Regions from separate parts of the Candidatus Enterococcus mangumiae genome, predicted to be linked through region 1. Evidence: predicted binding sites of a transcription regulator. Region 1 holds the regulator's gene; the other holds the start of a gene.
The links. Region 1 encodes NrdR, which represses ribonucleotide reductase genes. Its sites were predicted from a motif close to ACACNATATATNGTGT; they were not measured.
Positions count from the first base shown of each region.

Region 2: a site for NrdR is predicted at 3,063-3,078, ahead of pnuC (nicotinamide riboside transporter PnuC). Genes of this name have one in related genera too.

Region 1 covers NZ_CP147250.1:2,902,203-2,910,052, reverse strand. Annotated here, with positions in the region: gene polA (DNA polymerase I) at 1-125, shown strand, start outside; gene mutM (DNA-formamidopyrimidine glycosylase) at 266-1,102, shown strand; gene coaE (dephospho-CoA kinase) at 1,075-1,695, shown strand; gene DOK79_RS13840 (CsbD family protein) at 1,754-2,086, shown strand; gene nrdR (transcriptional regulator NrdR) at 2,553-3,038, shown strand; gene DOK79_RS13830 (replication initiation and membrane attachment family protein) at 3,061-4,443, shown strand; gene dnaI (primosomal protein DnaI) at 4,443-5,369, shown strand; gene DOK79_RS13820 (lipoprotein) at 5,558-5,989, shown strand; gene DOK79_RS13815 (tRNA (adenine(22)-N(1))-methyltransferase) at 6,219-6,911, shown strand; gene DOK79_RS13810 (Nif3-like dinuclear metal center hexameric protein) at 6,914-7,850, shown strand, end outside.
Region 2 covers NZ_CP147250.1:273,868-281,717, reverse strand. Annotated here, with positions in the region: gene pcp (pyroglutamyl-peptidase I) at 98-742, shown strand; gene DOK79_RS01355 (hypothetical protein) at 897-2,165, shown strand; gene pnuC (nicotinamide riboside transporter PnuC) at 2,299-3,045, opposite strand; gene DOK79_RS01345 (VOC family protein) at 3,328-3,708, shown strand; gene DOK79_RS01340 (hypothetical protein) at 3,799-4,308, shown strand; gene DOK79_RS01335 (hypothetical protein) at 4,389-4,568, shown strand; gene DOK79_RS01330 (GNAT family N-acetyltransferase) at 4,622-5,191, shown strand; gene DOK79_RS01325 (DUF4573 domain-containing protein) at 5,467-7,260, shown strand; gene DOK79_RS01320 (LURP-one-related/scramblase family protein) at 7,295-7,810, opposite strand; gene DOK79_RS01315 (Cof-type HAD-IIB family hydrolase) at 7,838-7,850, opposite strand, start outside.

The sequences.
Region 1 (7,850 bases):
TGCCAGAGAGTGAATTGGAAATGTTAGATAAATTAGTGAGTGAAGTAATGGAACAGGCGGTCGCCTTACATGTCCCATTGATTACAGACAGCAGCTGGGGCAAAACATGGTATGAAGCCAAATAATTCTATACTGTTACACCGATAAACAAACATCGAGGGAAGCTCTTGGGTCGGTTTCGTTCGATTCAAGAGTTTCTCTTTTTTCGATAAAAAAGAACGTGCGAGTTCAATCAAATAAGTAAAAATTGCAGGTGAGAAAAAGCATGCCCGAATTACCAGAAGTTGAAACGGTCCGCAAAGGATTAGAGAAATTAGTGAAAAACAAAAAAATCAAAAACGTCCAAGTGTTGTGGCCGAGAATCATTGAACAACCAGAGGTACCGATTTTTGAAGCAACCTTAGTTGGTGAAACTATCGAAGCAATCGGTCGTAGAGGGAAATTTTTGATTTTTCATTTAAGTCATTATGACATGATCTCTCATTTACGTATGGAAGGAAAGTATCAATACGTTGAAAACGATGAACCAATCGATAAACATACACATGTGATTTTTTCTTTTGAAGATGGCAGCCAATTGCGTTACCACGATGTCCGGAAATTTGGTCGTATGACGATTGTGGAAAAAGGTGCGAGCAATACGTATAAAGGAATCTTGAAATTAGGTCCAGAACCTTTACCAGATTTATTTTTATTGAAAGATTTCACTTTAGGTCTACAAAAATCACATAAAGCCATTAAACCATTATTACTTGATCAAAAACTTGTTACTGGTCTTGGAAATATCTATGTAGATGAAGCGTTATGGGAAGCGAAGATCCACCCAGAACAACCCGCAGATTCTTTACGTCCTAAAGAAATCAAGCTGCTTCGTCAAGCAATCATCGATGTGTTATCTCGAGCAGTTGAAGCTGGTGGCACAACGATCCGAAGTTATCTCAATGCGTTAGGAGAATCCGGTAGTTTTCAAGTAGCGTTACATGTTTATGGTCAAACAGGCGAGTTGTGTGTGCGTTGTCAAACACCAATCGTGAAAACGAAAGTTGCGCAAAGGGGGACGCACTATTGTCCAACATGTCAGAAACTAAGAATACCCAAGTAGGATTTGTGTTAGGGTTGACCGGTGGGATAGCGACAGGGAAAAGTACTGCGGCGGCTGTATTTCAGCAATATGGTTTTCCGGTGATCGATGCAGATCAAGTGGCAAGAGAAGTCGTTGAACCAGATACACCTGGACTCCAGGCGCTGGTTCAAGCTTTTGGAAAAGAAATACTGCAAAAGGATGGTCAATTAGATCGGCAAAAACTTGGCCAATTGATTTTTGGTTCTGCGACCGCTCGTGAGCAATTGAATCAAGTATTGGATCCATTTATCCGCGGGAAAATCACTGAAGAAATCGTGAAGAACAAAGCAACACATCCGTTGGTGATAGTTGATATTCCATTGTTATTTGAGGGACATTATGATGCTCAAATGGATGCTGTTGCAGTCGTTTATATTCCCGAATCTCAACAAATCGACCGATTGATGGCACGGAATCAACTAACGAAACAAGAAGCAGAACAACGGGTCAAAAGTCAATTATCCATTGAGGAAAAGAAACGTCGCGCAGATATTGTATTCGATAATCGTCAAACAAAAGAAGATTTATCGGACGAAATCAAAAAATGGTTGTCGTTTAATCGCTTTCTTTGAGTAAATTGCAACATTTTGCTATGCTATTTATATAAAAGAAAGAGGGGGAGATGATACGATGGGTACATTCAAAAACCAAAAAGACAAGGTAGTAGGTTCTGCGAAAGAAAAAATTGGCGAGATTTTCCATAAAGAAGACTTGCTGGAAAAAGGACAGATCCAAGCGGAAGAAGGGAAGATCCGTGAAGATGAGTACCGTGCTAGAATTGCTGAATTAGAAGATCAACATGCTGAAAAAGAGTCAAAACGACAAGATTTGACTAAAGAACGTCAAGATCCTGAAGAAATTCGTGAAGAAAACCAAGACCCCCAAATGGATCATCGCTCAACAGAACAAAAGATCGAAGAAGAGCGTATGAAACGATACACCGGCATTGAAGAAAAGCTGTAAAGCTTTTTAGAAGTCAAAATGACACAGAAAATCAAGAAGAAAAGAAACAGACTGGTCAGACCATGACCAGTCTGTTTTCGTTTGTCTACAAGAAAACACAGCAAATCTTTCACATCATGCGTTTTTTTGACTAGGACAGTCGCATTGTGGAATTGTTTCATGTTATACTAAAAGCAGTAATAAGAAAACGTTTATTACGATCCACTTGATCTTTTCTTAGAGACTCCGTGGATGAAAAAATCAACAGATACTCAGCAATGAGGTTGTGAAAAGTACGTTGACCTGAGCAGTAAGTTAAAAATTGAAAAAAATCTTTTCATATTTTATAATTTTTAAGCTTAGTGTTGCAACTCAGCGTTTTGAACACCATAGATTCTTTCTGGTGTGACGAGTTGACTGATGTACCAACTTCATCTGATTCAAACAAATAAGCGATCAAATTACACCAAGAGAGGTGAAAATTACGATGAGATGTCCAAGATGTCAACACAACAATTCAAGAGTGATCGATAGTCGCCAAGCGGACGATGGTCGAGCAATAAGAAGACGCCGCGAGTGCGAAAAATGTTCCTTCCGCTTTACTACCTTTGAACGAATCGAAGCAGCACCACTATTGGTCATCAAGAAAAATGGTGAACGTGAAGAATTTAATCGTGATAAGATTTTACGAGGCCTGATCCGTTCGGCTGAAAAACGGCCTGTTGCGATGGAGCAAATGGAACAAATCGTCAACCATGTAGAAAATCGAGTAAGAAGTCTTGGCGAAAATGAAGTTTCAACGAATCTGATTGGCGAATATGTCATGGAAGATTTAGTAAACTTAGATGAAATCGCCTATATTCGTTTTGCAAGTGTGTATCGTCAGTTCAAAGATATGTCTGTCTTTTTAAAAGAGCTGCAAGATATTGTCGATAAAGCAAAAGATACAAGCAATAACGAAAATGACGCGTAATTAATAAAGGAGGGTGTATTCCTTGGAAAATGCGTGGAAAGAATTACAACCGAAAAATATTTACCAAGGAAGAAAAAGCAGTCCTTTGAAAGAAGAAGGAAAGTCTGCCTTGTTATCCCTTTACCAACCTTTGATCGGCGGAGAAGCGTTGAGTCTGTACTTGACGTTATACTCTGAGATCTCGTTAGAAACTGGGACAGGTCCAGAAAGCTTACATGCTGATCTATTGAGCAGTTTGAGTTGTGGCTTACCACAATTTTATGAAGCACGAAAGAAATTAGAAGGAATCGGTCTTTTAGAAGTTTATTTCAAAAACGATGAAAGCTTAGGCAGTTGTTTTCTTTATGAGCTGTTAGAACCGATGGATGTGACCGCCTTTTTCAACGATACGTTACTTTCTTTTTTACTTCTAGAAAAAGTCGGTGAACGTCGTTTTAGCCAATTGACCAAGTTATTCGAACCAAAAAATCTTTCGCATGAAGGGTATCAAAAAGTCACTAAAAAGTTTTTGGACGTGTATCGGTTCAATGAAACAGTCTATGCAGCAAATCAAGAACAAGTGGAATCGATCCAACAAAGATTCACACCAAGTGAAACAAAATCACTGATCGAAGAGTCTAGCTCGTTTGACTGGACGTTTTTGACTGATTGGTTGAAGAAACAACATATCAACCAATTGAACGAAGAAGTCCTTCAACAAGTCAAAATGTATCAGCAGCTCTATGGTTTTGATGAGCTGACTTTAGGAGAACTGATTTTACAGTCCTTTGATTTTACAACAGCAGAAGTGTCTTTAAAAGAACTCCAAAGAATCGTCTTAGTACGCCAGCAACAACAACGTACATCACAGCAAGCAGACAGCACCTTAGATCCGGAGGAACCGCCTGAAATGAGTACGGCAGTCAATCAAGCTTTACCTAGTGCGGCACAACAATTGATCCAAGTGGCACGACAAACCCCACCAATGCGTTATCTCGAAGCGATAAAAAAAGAAAAAGGCGGGTACGTCTCTAAACAAGAAAATTGGCTGTTGCAAGATCTAGTTTCACAATCCGGTTTATCTAGCGGTGTTATCAATATTTTGATCAACTACGTATTAGTCATCAAGAATCATGCAAGCTTAAATGCGAGCTTTGTCAATACGATTGCGAATGAGTGGGCGCAAAAAAAGATCAACACCCCTGAAGAAGCCATCGAACATCTTCATACCTTGAAGACAAAGGCGAAACAACCGAAGACGACCAAACAAAACAATTCCTCAAATTATCGACGCAATGTCCGAAGAGAAAAATTACCAGATTGGGTCAATCAACCGAAAGACGAAACACAAATCAGTACAGAGAAAAAAGCCGAGATCGATCGTCGCTTTAAAGAGTATCTGGCTAAAAAGGAAGGTGAGAGCTAATGGAAGATGTGGGAAAAGAACTGAAGAAAATCATCAGTAAACGCAACTACCAAGAAAAATATTCCGAGATGATTGCTGAAGTTTTGAATGATGCGGATGTTCAAGCCTTTCTGTCAGCCCATCAAGACCGATTGACTCAAGCAGATATCGAAAAAAGTTATGCCAAACTTTATGAATACGTACAGGAAAAAAGGAAATATCAAACAAATGACCCAACCATGATCGCTCCAGGATATGAACCTAAATTGACTTTGAATTTCCATTACGTCGATGTGACGTATGTACCGACAGAAGCACTTTTAGCTCGTCAAAAACAAGAAGAAATCAAGAGTCGTGTCAAAGCAATGGATATGCCAAAAGACATCCAGTCTGCTTCCTTTGAAAACTTCGAACGAACAGATGGACGTGGATATGCCAGCTTAGAAGCATTAGACTTTGTTGAACAATACTCAGCTGATCCTAAAAGCTTCCATAAGGGATTATACTTGGTGGGCAGTTTTGGTATCGGGAAAACCTATCTTTTAGGCGCAACAGCAAAAGAATTGGCGATCAAAGGGTTTACGACCACGTTGGTTCATTTCCCAACGTTTGCAGTTGAAATGAAGCAAGCGATCGGCAAAGACCAAGTGGCGGAAAAATTGGATGCTGTGAAGAAATCACCGATCTTGATGATCGATGATATCGGAGCAGATGCAATGAGCAGTTGGATTCGTGATGAAGTTTTTGGCGTGATCCTACAATACCGCATGCAAGAACAATTACCAACTTTCTTTTCATCAAACTTCACGATGAACGAATTAGAACAGCATTTGACTGTGACACAACGTGGCGATGAAGAACCATTGAAAGCAAAACGGATCATGGAACGGATCCGCTATTTAACAAAAGAGATCGAAATGACAGGACGAAATCGCCGAAATGGCTAATGTCTCAATCGATCATCGACAAATTACAGGTTGGAGTATCTACTCTACTGTCACTGATTTTCACCTTTTCAAATAAAATTTTCATAAAATGAACAAAGTTAAGATGAAACGAATCCATGGACTTGAAGAAATAACCGGATGGAATCATCAAAAACGAGTAACGCAAGAAATTACACGGAGGATATATGATGAAAGCTATTTTAACTGGTCTAGTTGCTGCCGGTCTCTTATTTACATTGACAGGCTGTGGTAACGAAGAAGGAAGTACAGGTTCAATCGATTCGATCAATGCAGAATCGACAGTGGAAACAGATAGTTCTACCGAACAAAAACAAAGTGTATTTACTGGTACGATCGAAAGCTTCGGTGAAGCTGAAGGTGATGTTTATCAAATCACCATCAAAGATGTAAAAGAAATAGAAGATCCAGCGAATATTGGTTCTTCATTCAGCAATGATGGCGTGATCTTGAATGCCTCAGTGGATCAAATCACTGGTGGTGTCGATTCCTTGAAAGAAGGAGAAAAAGTCGAATTCAAATTAGTCGAAATGGCAGTTATGACAATGTCGATCCCGCCACAAGTTCCTGGGAATTCGATCATCGAGATCACTGTTCAATAATGAAGTAAAGAAATCGAACAACGTTTTTTTGATTGATGAATGAAAAAGACTGGGACAAATGCCCAGTTCTTTTTTCTATTACACGTAAACAAGTGTTATGATAGGTGTTAGAAAAAAGTTGTCGAATAAAATAAGATAACAACTAGTAAGTTTATGCTTATAGACATGTTTTGGCTAAAGGCATAAAAATTGTTCATAGCCAAGCATTCAGTAGTTAAGGAGTGGAAAAATGAATCACACAGATTTATCGAAACGTCTTGAAACTGTCGGACGTTTCGTACCAGATGCTGCTCGTCTAGCAGATATCGGTTCAGATCATGCTTATTTGCCTGTTGCATTAATGCTAAAAGGTAAAATCGACTATGCGGTAGCCGGAGAAGTCGTTAAAGGACCTTTTGAATCAGCGAAACGACAAGTGATGAAAAATGGATTGGCAGATCGGATCGAGGTACGCTTAGCCAATGGATTAGATGCAATCGAAAAGAAAGATCAAATCAATGCGATCACGATTGCAGGAATGGGTGGTTCTCTGATTCGTGACATCTTGGAAGCTGGGCGACAAAATCAGCGAATATCTGGTGAGGAACGTTTGATCTTACAGCCTAACATTGGGGAGAAAACCTTGCGAACATGGCTAAAGGAAAACAACTACCAAATTATTGCAGAAGAGATCCTCGAAGAAAATAAAAAAATCTATGAGGTCATCGTAGCAGAAAAGAAAGAGCAAACGATCGATTATTCGAAAAAAGAGTTGATGTTTGGTCCACACTTACTCGCAGAGAAAAACGAAATATTTTTAGCAAAGTGGCAACGTGAGTTGAAACAACGTGAAGTGATCTTAGAGCAGTTAAAAAATGCGAGTGAAAAAAACAGACGGGAGACGATCCAGCAAGAAGTGGATTGGATCAAGGAGGTTTTATAGATATGGCCATCAAAGCGCAAGAGTTCATCAAAAAATTTGAAAGTTATTGTCCACAATGGTTAGCAGAAGAAGGCGATCCTGTGGGGTTGCATATCGGTACTTTGGATAAACCAATCGAACGTGTCATGATGACATTAGACGTCCGTCCAGAAGTTGTTGCTGAAGCCATTGAGAAAAAAATCGATCTTTTGATTGCCAAGCATCCGCCAATCTTTCGACCAGTCAAACGCTTGATCACTGATTCTCCGCAAGAGAAAATGTATGCTGATTTGTTAAAGCATGATATTGCTGTTTATGCGGCGCATACGAATATGGATATTATCGAAGATGGCTTAAATGATTGGTTTTGCGAAAAACTAGGACTTGACGTAACCGGCTATCTTGTCAAAACGCATGAACAAGGTTATAAAAAATTGATCAGTTATCTGCCAGTCGACGATGCCCCAAGTTTAAGGGCTGCTTTAGCCAAAGCAGGTGCAGGTGAACAAGGCGTATACGACAGTACAAGTTTTACTTCTGTTGGACAAGGTCGTTTCCGACCAAAAGCAGGGGCAAACCCAACAATTGGTGAAGTGGGTCGTCCCGAACAAGTCCAAGAAGCAAAAGTTGAAGTGATTTTCCCAGAATCAATTGAAAAAAATGTTTTAGAAGCGATGTTTGCAGCGCATCCTTACGAGGAACCAGCCTTTGATCTATTCTCGATCGATGCCCCAGTCAAAACATGGGGACTTGGTCGTATTGGTGAATTACCATTGGAACAATCATTGGATGATTTTGCTGAACAGGTGAAAGAAGTCTTTCAACTAGACGGTTTACGTGTGGTTCGACCAACAACAAATCCGCAAAAAATGATCAAACGCGTGGCAATCTGTGGCGGTAGTGGGGAGAAATTTTATCCCGCAGCGCTAGCACAAGGCGCAGATGTCTATATTACGGGGG
Region 2 (7,850 bases), 640 kb from region 1:
ATCGCGTCACAACTAACAAATTTTTGTTTGTTGGTTGAGTAAATCTTTTGATGATGAAATGACGTATTAAATTGATAGAATAATGGAGGAATGGAACATGAAAGTACTCGTAACTGGTTTTGATCCATTTGGTGGAGATAAAGTAAATCCTGCCTATGAAGCAGTCAAAAAAATGCCGTCTGAGATTGCCGGCGCAGAAATCATTAAATTGGAAGTTCCCACTGTCTTTGGTAAGAGTGGGCAAGTCGTGAAAGAAGCCATCCAAGAACATCAACCTGAGATCGTGATTTGTGTCGGTCAAGCAGGGGGACGTTCAGCAATTTCTTTTGAACGAGTAGCAATCAATCTAGCAGAGGCACGTATTGCAGATAATGAAGGAAACCAACCTTTTGATACACCATTAGAAGCAGACGGACCAGCTGCTTACTTTACCTCATTACCGATCAAAGCAATGACAAAAAATGTACAAGAACATGGATTACCAGCTTATATTTCTTATACAGCCGGTACATTTGTTTGTAATGACATCATGTATCGATTGCTACACTTGATCGAAACAGAATTCCCAACGATTCGTGGCGGCTTCATCCATGTGCCATTTTCACCAGATCAAGTCATTGATCGTCCTGTAGGGACACCAGCGATGTCACTTGATGATATTGCATCTTCATTGACTTATGCGGTAGAAGCGGCAGTAAACAACAAAGAAGACATTTCAGGCAATGCAGGAACAACTCATTGATCGCAAGTTGAATCAATAGAAGTGGCTGATGCGACTGAACGCTAGTTTAGAAATGTCACGTATGAAACAGCGAAAAGCCGAAACACTATTTTCGGCTTTTTTGTTGCTCTTTTGATTTATCTTACATCCCTATTTAGAAAAGCAGGTGCAAGCGATGAATGAAAGTTGGCAAGTCATTTTTGACGAGTGGTTTCCTAAAGAACTCAAGCAACACTATCCAATAAAAATCTCAAAACAGTATACAAGTAGCCAACGATGGGAAATCTACGAGCGGTTGACGAAAGAGCAACGAATCGTCATTGATCAACATCGCCGCTATTTGATCCATTCTCGTTTTTTGGAAGAAAATTATTTGGCAGCTACAGATTGGGTTTTTTCTGACTTCAAGATCAATCCTTTTTTTCGTACATCAAGAAGGCAACAGAAACTGTATTGTGAATGTGGGCGTGAATTGAAAGTGCAATATATCGTTCGTTCGTCGAAAACGGGCAAAGAGCTAAAATTAGGAATCAATCATTTTGCTGAACATTTACATGTTAGTCCTACAGTTGCAGCATCTATTAATCAAGGGATGACGAAAGTGGATCTGGCACTTGATGAGATCCTATGGCTAAAACAACAAAATATTGCTTTTCCAGAGCGCCTTTGGCAAGAATATTGTTTGATGCTGTATCATAATCGGCGCCTTAAACAGCCCATTCTTCCCGACAAAAAGCTGACTACACGAATCGCTGAATTTCGCCAAGCGCAATTACCGATTTATTTAGCAGACTATCAAGCAATGGAAAAATATATCCAGCAGGTGGGATATCAAACGAAAGATAAGCCGAAAAAATTCCTTGGGAAAAAAACATTGTTTGAGGACTTTTCAGAAGAATTGACGAAAGATGTTGAGAATTTCTTATCTAATTATCAACTATTTCTCCAAAAAGATTGGTCGTCTGTTTCATTTGAAGAAGCAAGCCACCCTTCTGTTGCTTTTTTTGAAAAGTTTATTGCTGATCTAAGAGAAGGATCAAGGGAAGAAAAGCATTTGGATGTTAACCGATTAGCAAAAGAGCAACGTTTTATCCAACCACAAATTTATCATTTTGTTTGGCAACAATATCAACGTTATGGCTTTACAACTGGTTTTTTCGATAGCATTCCTCGGGTAATGAGGAATGGTTTTCTAAAGACTTTACGCAAGGAACGTGAAGAAAAACAGCAAGCTGCAACAAAAACAGTGTCAGAAATAGAATGGCAAGAACTTGCAAAGAAACTCAAACAGCAATCCGTCCGCTCTTTGATGGAAGCATATGAACAAGCAAACTATGTATTTACTTCAGAACAACAGCTTGCATTGAAAAAATTCCAAGAATTGGAATCAGTGATACAAACGATGGATAAAGAGACTAGAATGTTGATCAAGGAATTGTTCTAGTGGTCTCGAACTATTGAGAGAATCATAACGTGTCGATACCTAGAAATAAGCGAGAAAAGTCCCAATCTATTTTTGGTGATTTTCTCGCTTTGCTAATGATTTTGAAAGAACAAATTAATTTCTAGTGCAAGTCTCAAGAAACATGATGTGAAAAGTATTCCGCTTCCATTCGTTGCATTCGTTCTCTTTCTTTTTTGTTGTACCAAGGGGATACAGTAAAGGCTAATAAGTCGTTGATCAAGTAAACTGAGCTATTGATAAACATCGCTAAACTAGCAGAACCATGAGTATATGAGACATACCAGAGAACCATTTGTGCAAGACCGGAAGCAAGCCACCAATAATATTGATTGTTGTAGCGAAGGAAGCTAATGATACCAGCAGACAGACTAATTGAAAAAGCAATCGCATCGATCCAAGGACGAGGATCATCTGTATACGTGCCAATCAAATAACCAGACGCCAAGTAAACCAAAATAGTACCAGCTATGGCGATCAACCAACTTTTTCCACTAAATTGTCGAATTTTAGAAGCCATATTATGGTTCCATTCTTTACTTAACAATACAGGGATATCTAAAGTAACCATATAGGCAATCTGTTCACCGATACTCAAGTAATTTTTAGCAGAAAAACCAACGATAATAAAACAAAGAGCAGAAAGTATCCCTAAGATACCATTGACTGATTTGGCGGCGTTGATCGATAAAATACATAATACACCTAAATTAGTACCGATAAAGGTAATGATCGCTAACCAAGTGATTGGCTGATTGACTAGAGTCATCACTTGGCATCCTAAACTAAAGTAGAATAAATAATAATTCTGTTGAGGCCAGCCTTTCAATTGATGAGTTAAAAATTTTAGATAATTACGCATGTAAAAAACTCCTTGGAACACAATATATAGTGTTTTATTATTTTCTGAACACAAATTATTGTATTCCTTTAAAAAAATATTTCTAGTCTTTCATTTTAAAAAAATATATGTTATTATTCGATTTGATTGTTTTCTGAAAAAATACATTTGCATTACAAATAATGAAAAAGCAGGATAGCCACGCGATGTGGTTCCTGTTTTTTTGTATTGAGGGAGAAAAATCTTTGTTCTTCCTACAAGTCCTGATAAGATAAAGGAAACAAAGAGATTGGAAGTGTAGAGATGAATTTAACAACGATCCACCATGTCGCAATCATTGTGTCAGATTATCAAAAGTCACGCACTTTTTACGTTGATTTATTAGGGTTTGAGGTTATCCGTGAGAATTATCGAGAAGACCGTGGAGATTATAAATTAGATTTGAAATTAGGTGAGATGGAGCTTGAGATTTTCGGCATTGAAAATGCACCTAAAAGACCAAGTTATCCAGAAGCTTGCGGCTTGAGACACTTAGCATTCAAAGTAGAAAGAATTGAAGAAACCGTAGCTGAATTGCAAAAACTGGGCATTGAAACTGAACCGATCCGCATCGATACCTTTACAGGAGAAAAAATGACCTTCTTTTTTGATCCAGACGGTTTGCCCCTCGAATTACATGAATAGGTAACAAATTTGTCACTTTTTCTTCCTTTCATTCGATTTTTTTCTTTTATGATTCTTGCTATTCTAAAAAGAAAACAGGGAGAGAATCGAATGAAAAAAATAATCATTGCAACGTCGATCGCCATCATTGTCAGCTTAGCCGCTCTATTAGGACTATTGGATGCAAACTTTTCCTTTGATGACATCAGTGACCAAGAATATCAAGTTTCATTGCAAAAAGCAGTGACTATCTTACGAGACGAATACCAAGAAGAGAAAGTTAGCCGTATCCAGTTCAACCAATTAAAGGAAGAACAAAGTAACAAAAAAATGTATGAGTATATTTTTTATACTCCTGATCGCGTCGTAACAGTGAACCCAATCTCAGGAAAGTCAAGAGTTGTGGAAGAAAGTCAGAAAGAGCCAGGGCAATTCTTTAGTTTAAAAACGATCCAGCAAGTGAAACATCCGCAGACTGCTATGAAAGAAGCGGTCCATAAAGTCGGAAAACAGCAAGGAAAAGCAAAAAGTTGGGAAATCACAACAAAAAGTGGTCAGTTGTATTATCGGATAGCCGTAGATGGCAAGAATCACTTAGAAGACGTGTTGATCAGCGCTTAAAAGAGAAGGGGTTTCACTTCTCTTTTTTGGTAGTTAAGAGTAAGCTAAAAGTGTAAAAAAAAGAAGGGATTGAGGAAATCATGCAAAAAATGATTTGTCCAAACTGTGGAAAAAAATTCACTTATGAAGAAGTAAACCATATCGTAGAACACGTAAAAAAAGAGATGCCGATCGTTTGTCCCTATTGCCGCTTTGAAGCGAAAACAATCGTTTCGAATGGGTACTTTGTGACACAAAAAATCGAGGATTATCTAAATTAGCTGTTTTGCTCTTAGATTTCATTGTGTTAGAATGAAAAAAAGGAGTGTCAGAAATGATTCGTAATGCAAGAAAAGAAGATGCGGCAGCGATTGCTCCGCTTATTTTAGTTATTTTGAAAGATATGGATCTACCCTTTCTTTTAAAGTACGGAGAAGAAAAAACATTGGAGATCTTAGAAGAAGCAATCACAGATCCAGACTATCGCTACAGCTATACAAGAGGGATCGTTGACGAGCGAGAAGGCAAGGTAGCAGGGATTGCTTATGGTTATACAGACGAAGAAGAGTCGTTTATCGATCAACCATTAGAGAAAGTGTTGCAAAAACATGGTATTTATGAACAGGTGGAAATGTTTGCGGATAGAGAAACCTTTCCTGATGAATGGTATTTAGATTCAATCTGTGTTTCTGAAGAATTTAGAGGACAAGGGATCGGTTCCTCTTTGCTAGAAGCATTACCTCCGATCGTAAAAAAACAAAACCGCGATGCCATTGGACTAAGCTGCGATAAGCAAAACCCGCAAGCTAGAAAATTATACGAACGTCATGGCTTCAAAGTAGTGGGCGAACGTACGATCAGTGGGCATCTTTATGATCATATGCAAAAGAAAATCGTCGAGTGATTTTTGTTATAATACTCAATAGTTAGAAATAAAAGAGGTGTATCTGAAGAAGATACGTCTTTTTTTTTGAAAAAATAAAAACATAATGTAGTACCTAAGTTAAAAATAACTAAAAGTGCGATTAAAGAGGAATTATCTAATAAATAGAATCTTATTTAAATGTGAATTTCTAGAAAAGTTTCATAAAAAGTGTTTATTTTATTGGTTATTAGGAATATAATAACAAATGTTTTTATGTTATGGAAATTCATATATTTATGAAAAGAGATGAAATTATGTTTAAGAACAAGTTTTTGAATCTATTCCTACTATCGGCTTTGGTGATCAATCTGTGTTTTCCAATCCAAGTAATTGCCGAAACATTTATTCCACAAGATCCAGGAAGTGTCTATGATGATTTGACTGGTGATTATGGACTACTAGGAATTGCTTCTCAGTTCCATGTATTCGCAAAAGAAAAAACAACGATCAATGCGCATACAGAGGGCAATGTAGCAACGGATGTGTTATCAGCCACAAATAATTTCGGTACCTCGATCACTACAGGAGATTTAAACAACGAGATCAACTATGCACAGGTTATAGAGAACATTAGCAGTTCAGTCGAGACCTCTGCTTCTGATACCCGCGTGAATGAATTTATTGTGGGTTCGGGAAATGTGGTCACGAGTGAAAATGATAAAGTTGTGGTCAACGGGACGAGATTGGATCATCTAACACAAGATGAATTCTATCAAGATCAACCAGGTCAACAATATATTGATTTTGAAAAGGAATTTGAACGATTGATTGAAGCTTCAGATAAGCTGATGACATCAGACTCATCAAAAACATATACAACTGCTGATTTTCCCGACATGAATAATCGTGTGATCGATTGTACAAGTATTGAAGGTGATGAACCTTTGATCATCAATGTGGATGCTTCGGTTCTTGCAATGAACACACCATTGCGAATCAATAATCCTGATGGGAAAGTGATTGTCATAAACGTGGTGGATGTACCAGAAGATTTCACTGTGCATTCACAAATCCAATATAATGATCGCTCAAACCATCAAACAGAAGATTTTTCTGATGCCAATATTTCTTGGAATTTTGGGACTAAAACTGGACAACTGACAATTGATGCACCATTTCAAGGAACGATTATTGCCCCTTGTTCGGATATCACGGTCAACCAAAGTCAGGATGGAACGATCATTGGGAAAAATGTTACTTTAAATGCCACAACAAACCGTTGGGATCCAAATGAAATTTTTCTTGCCACAGATACGGATGATAAGACAGGTGAAAGCAGTACCGAGCCAAGCACGAGTGAAAGCAGTACAGAACCAAGCACGAGTGAAAGCAGTACAGAACCAGGTACAAGTGAAAGCAGTACAGAACCAAGCACGAGTGAAAGCAGTACGGAACCAAGCACAAGTGAAAGCAGTACGGAACCAAGCACAAGTGAAAGCAGTACGGAACCAAGCACAAGTGAAAGCAGTACGGAACCAAGTACGAGCGAAAGCAGTACAGAACCAAGCACAAGTGTAAGCAGTACAGAACCAAGCACAAGTGAAAGCAGTACGGAACCAAGCACGAGCGAAAGCAGTACGGAACCAAGCACAAGTGAAAGCAGTACGGAACCAAGCACGAGCGAAAGCAGTACGGAACCAAGCACAAGTGAAAGCAGTACCGAGCCAAGCACGAGCGAAAGCAGTACCGAGCCAAGCACAAGTGAAAGCAGCTCGGATTCAGGAAACCGGGGGCATCATTCAGACACCACTACCACTAGCAGTTTTTCATCAACAAATACCTCTGAAGAACCTGTGAATAGCGAAAAAGTGACAACAGAGAGCGATGGAGTAGATACTGTGGGGACCGATAGAAGTGAAAACAAAGTAGGGGTAGTTGTTGGATCAAACAGCAATAACGGTGGTCCTTCAGCTAAAGATGAACAATCACAAAACCAACAATTTTTCCCTAAAACAAATGGGGAAAGAAATAATTTGTGGATCATGGTAGGTACAATGCTGATTTATGTAGTGACACTTCTTTTCTATAGAAGAAAACATGTTAACTAAAAAACGAACGCAAGGGATTCCTTGTGTTCGTTTTTTAGTTAACATCAAAGCGATAAGAAAGAGGTGTTTCTTTGTCTTTGTTTTTTCGATAGAGCCAATAATCAAGGACAGCAGCGATGCAGATACAAATAGGGGCATTCTCTTCATTTGGGATATCAAGAACATAGTAATCACCGGTAAAGAGCGTTGCTTTGTCCATTTCCATGATGGGTTCATTGAAATGTTGGATCTGATAGCGGTGATTATAGATATCTCCCTGTACAGTCCAATGTAATCGGCGGATATAATAAAAATCTCCTGGCCAATTGAAAATCTTTTGCATCGTACCGACTTTTTCGAAATCTTTGTAAAGTTCAAAGCGTGTACCAAATGTCAGGCTGATTTGCTTGATATGTGCGACTAGATCACCATTCATGGCATAAAGAGACAACGCATCTCCTTTCGTTCCCCAACGGCCGACCATCAAAAAAAGTGATTTCCCTTTTTCGTCTTTGACGATCGTCCGAGTAGCACGACTCAGCTGTTTTTCCTGAATGAAAAATTCTGACATGTTTGTTCCCCTCTTTTCTTCAAACAACTATAGATTTTCG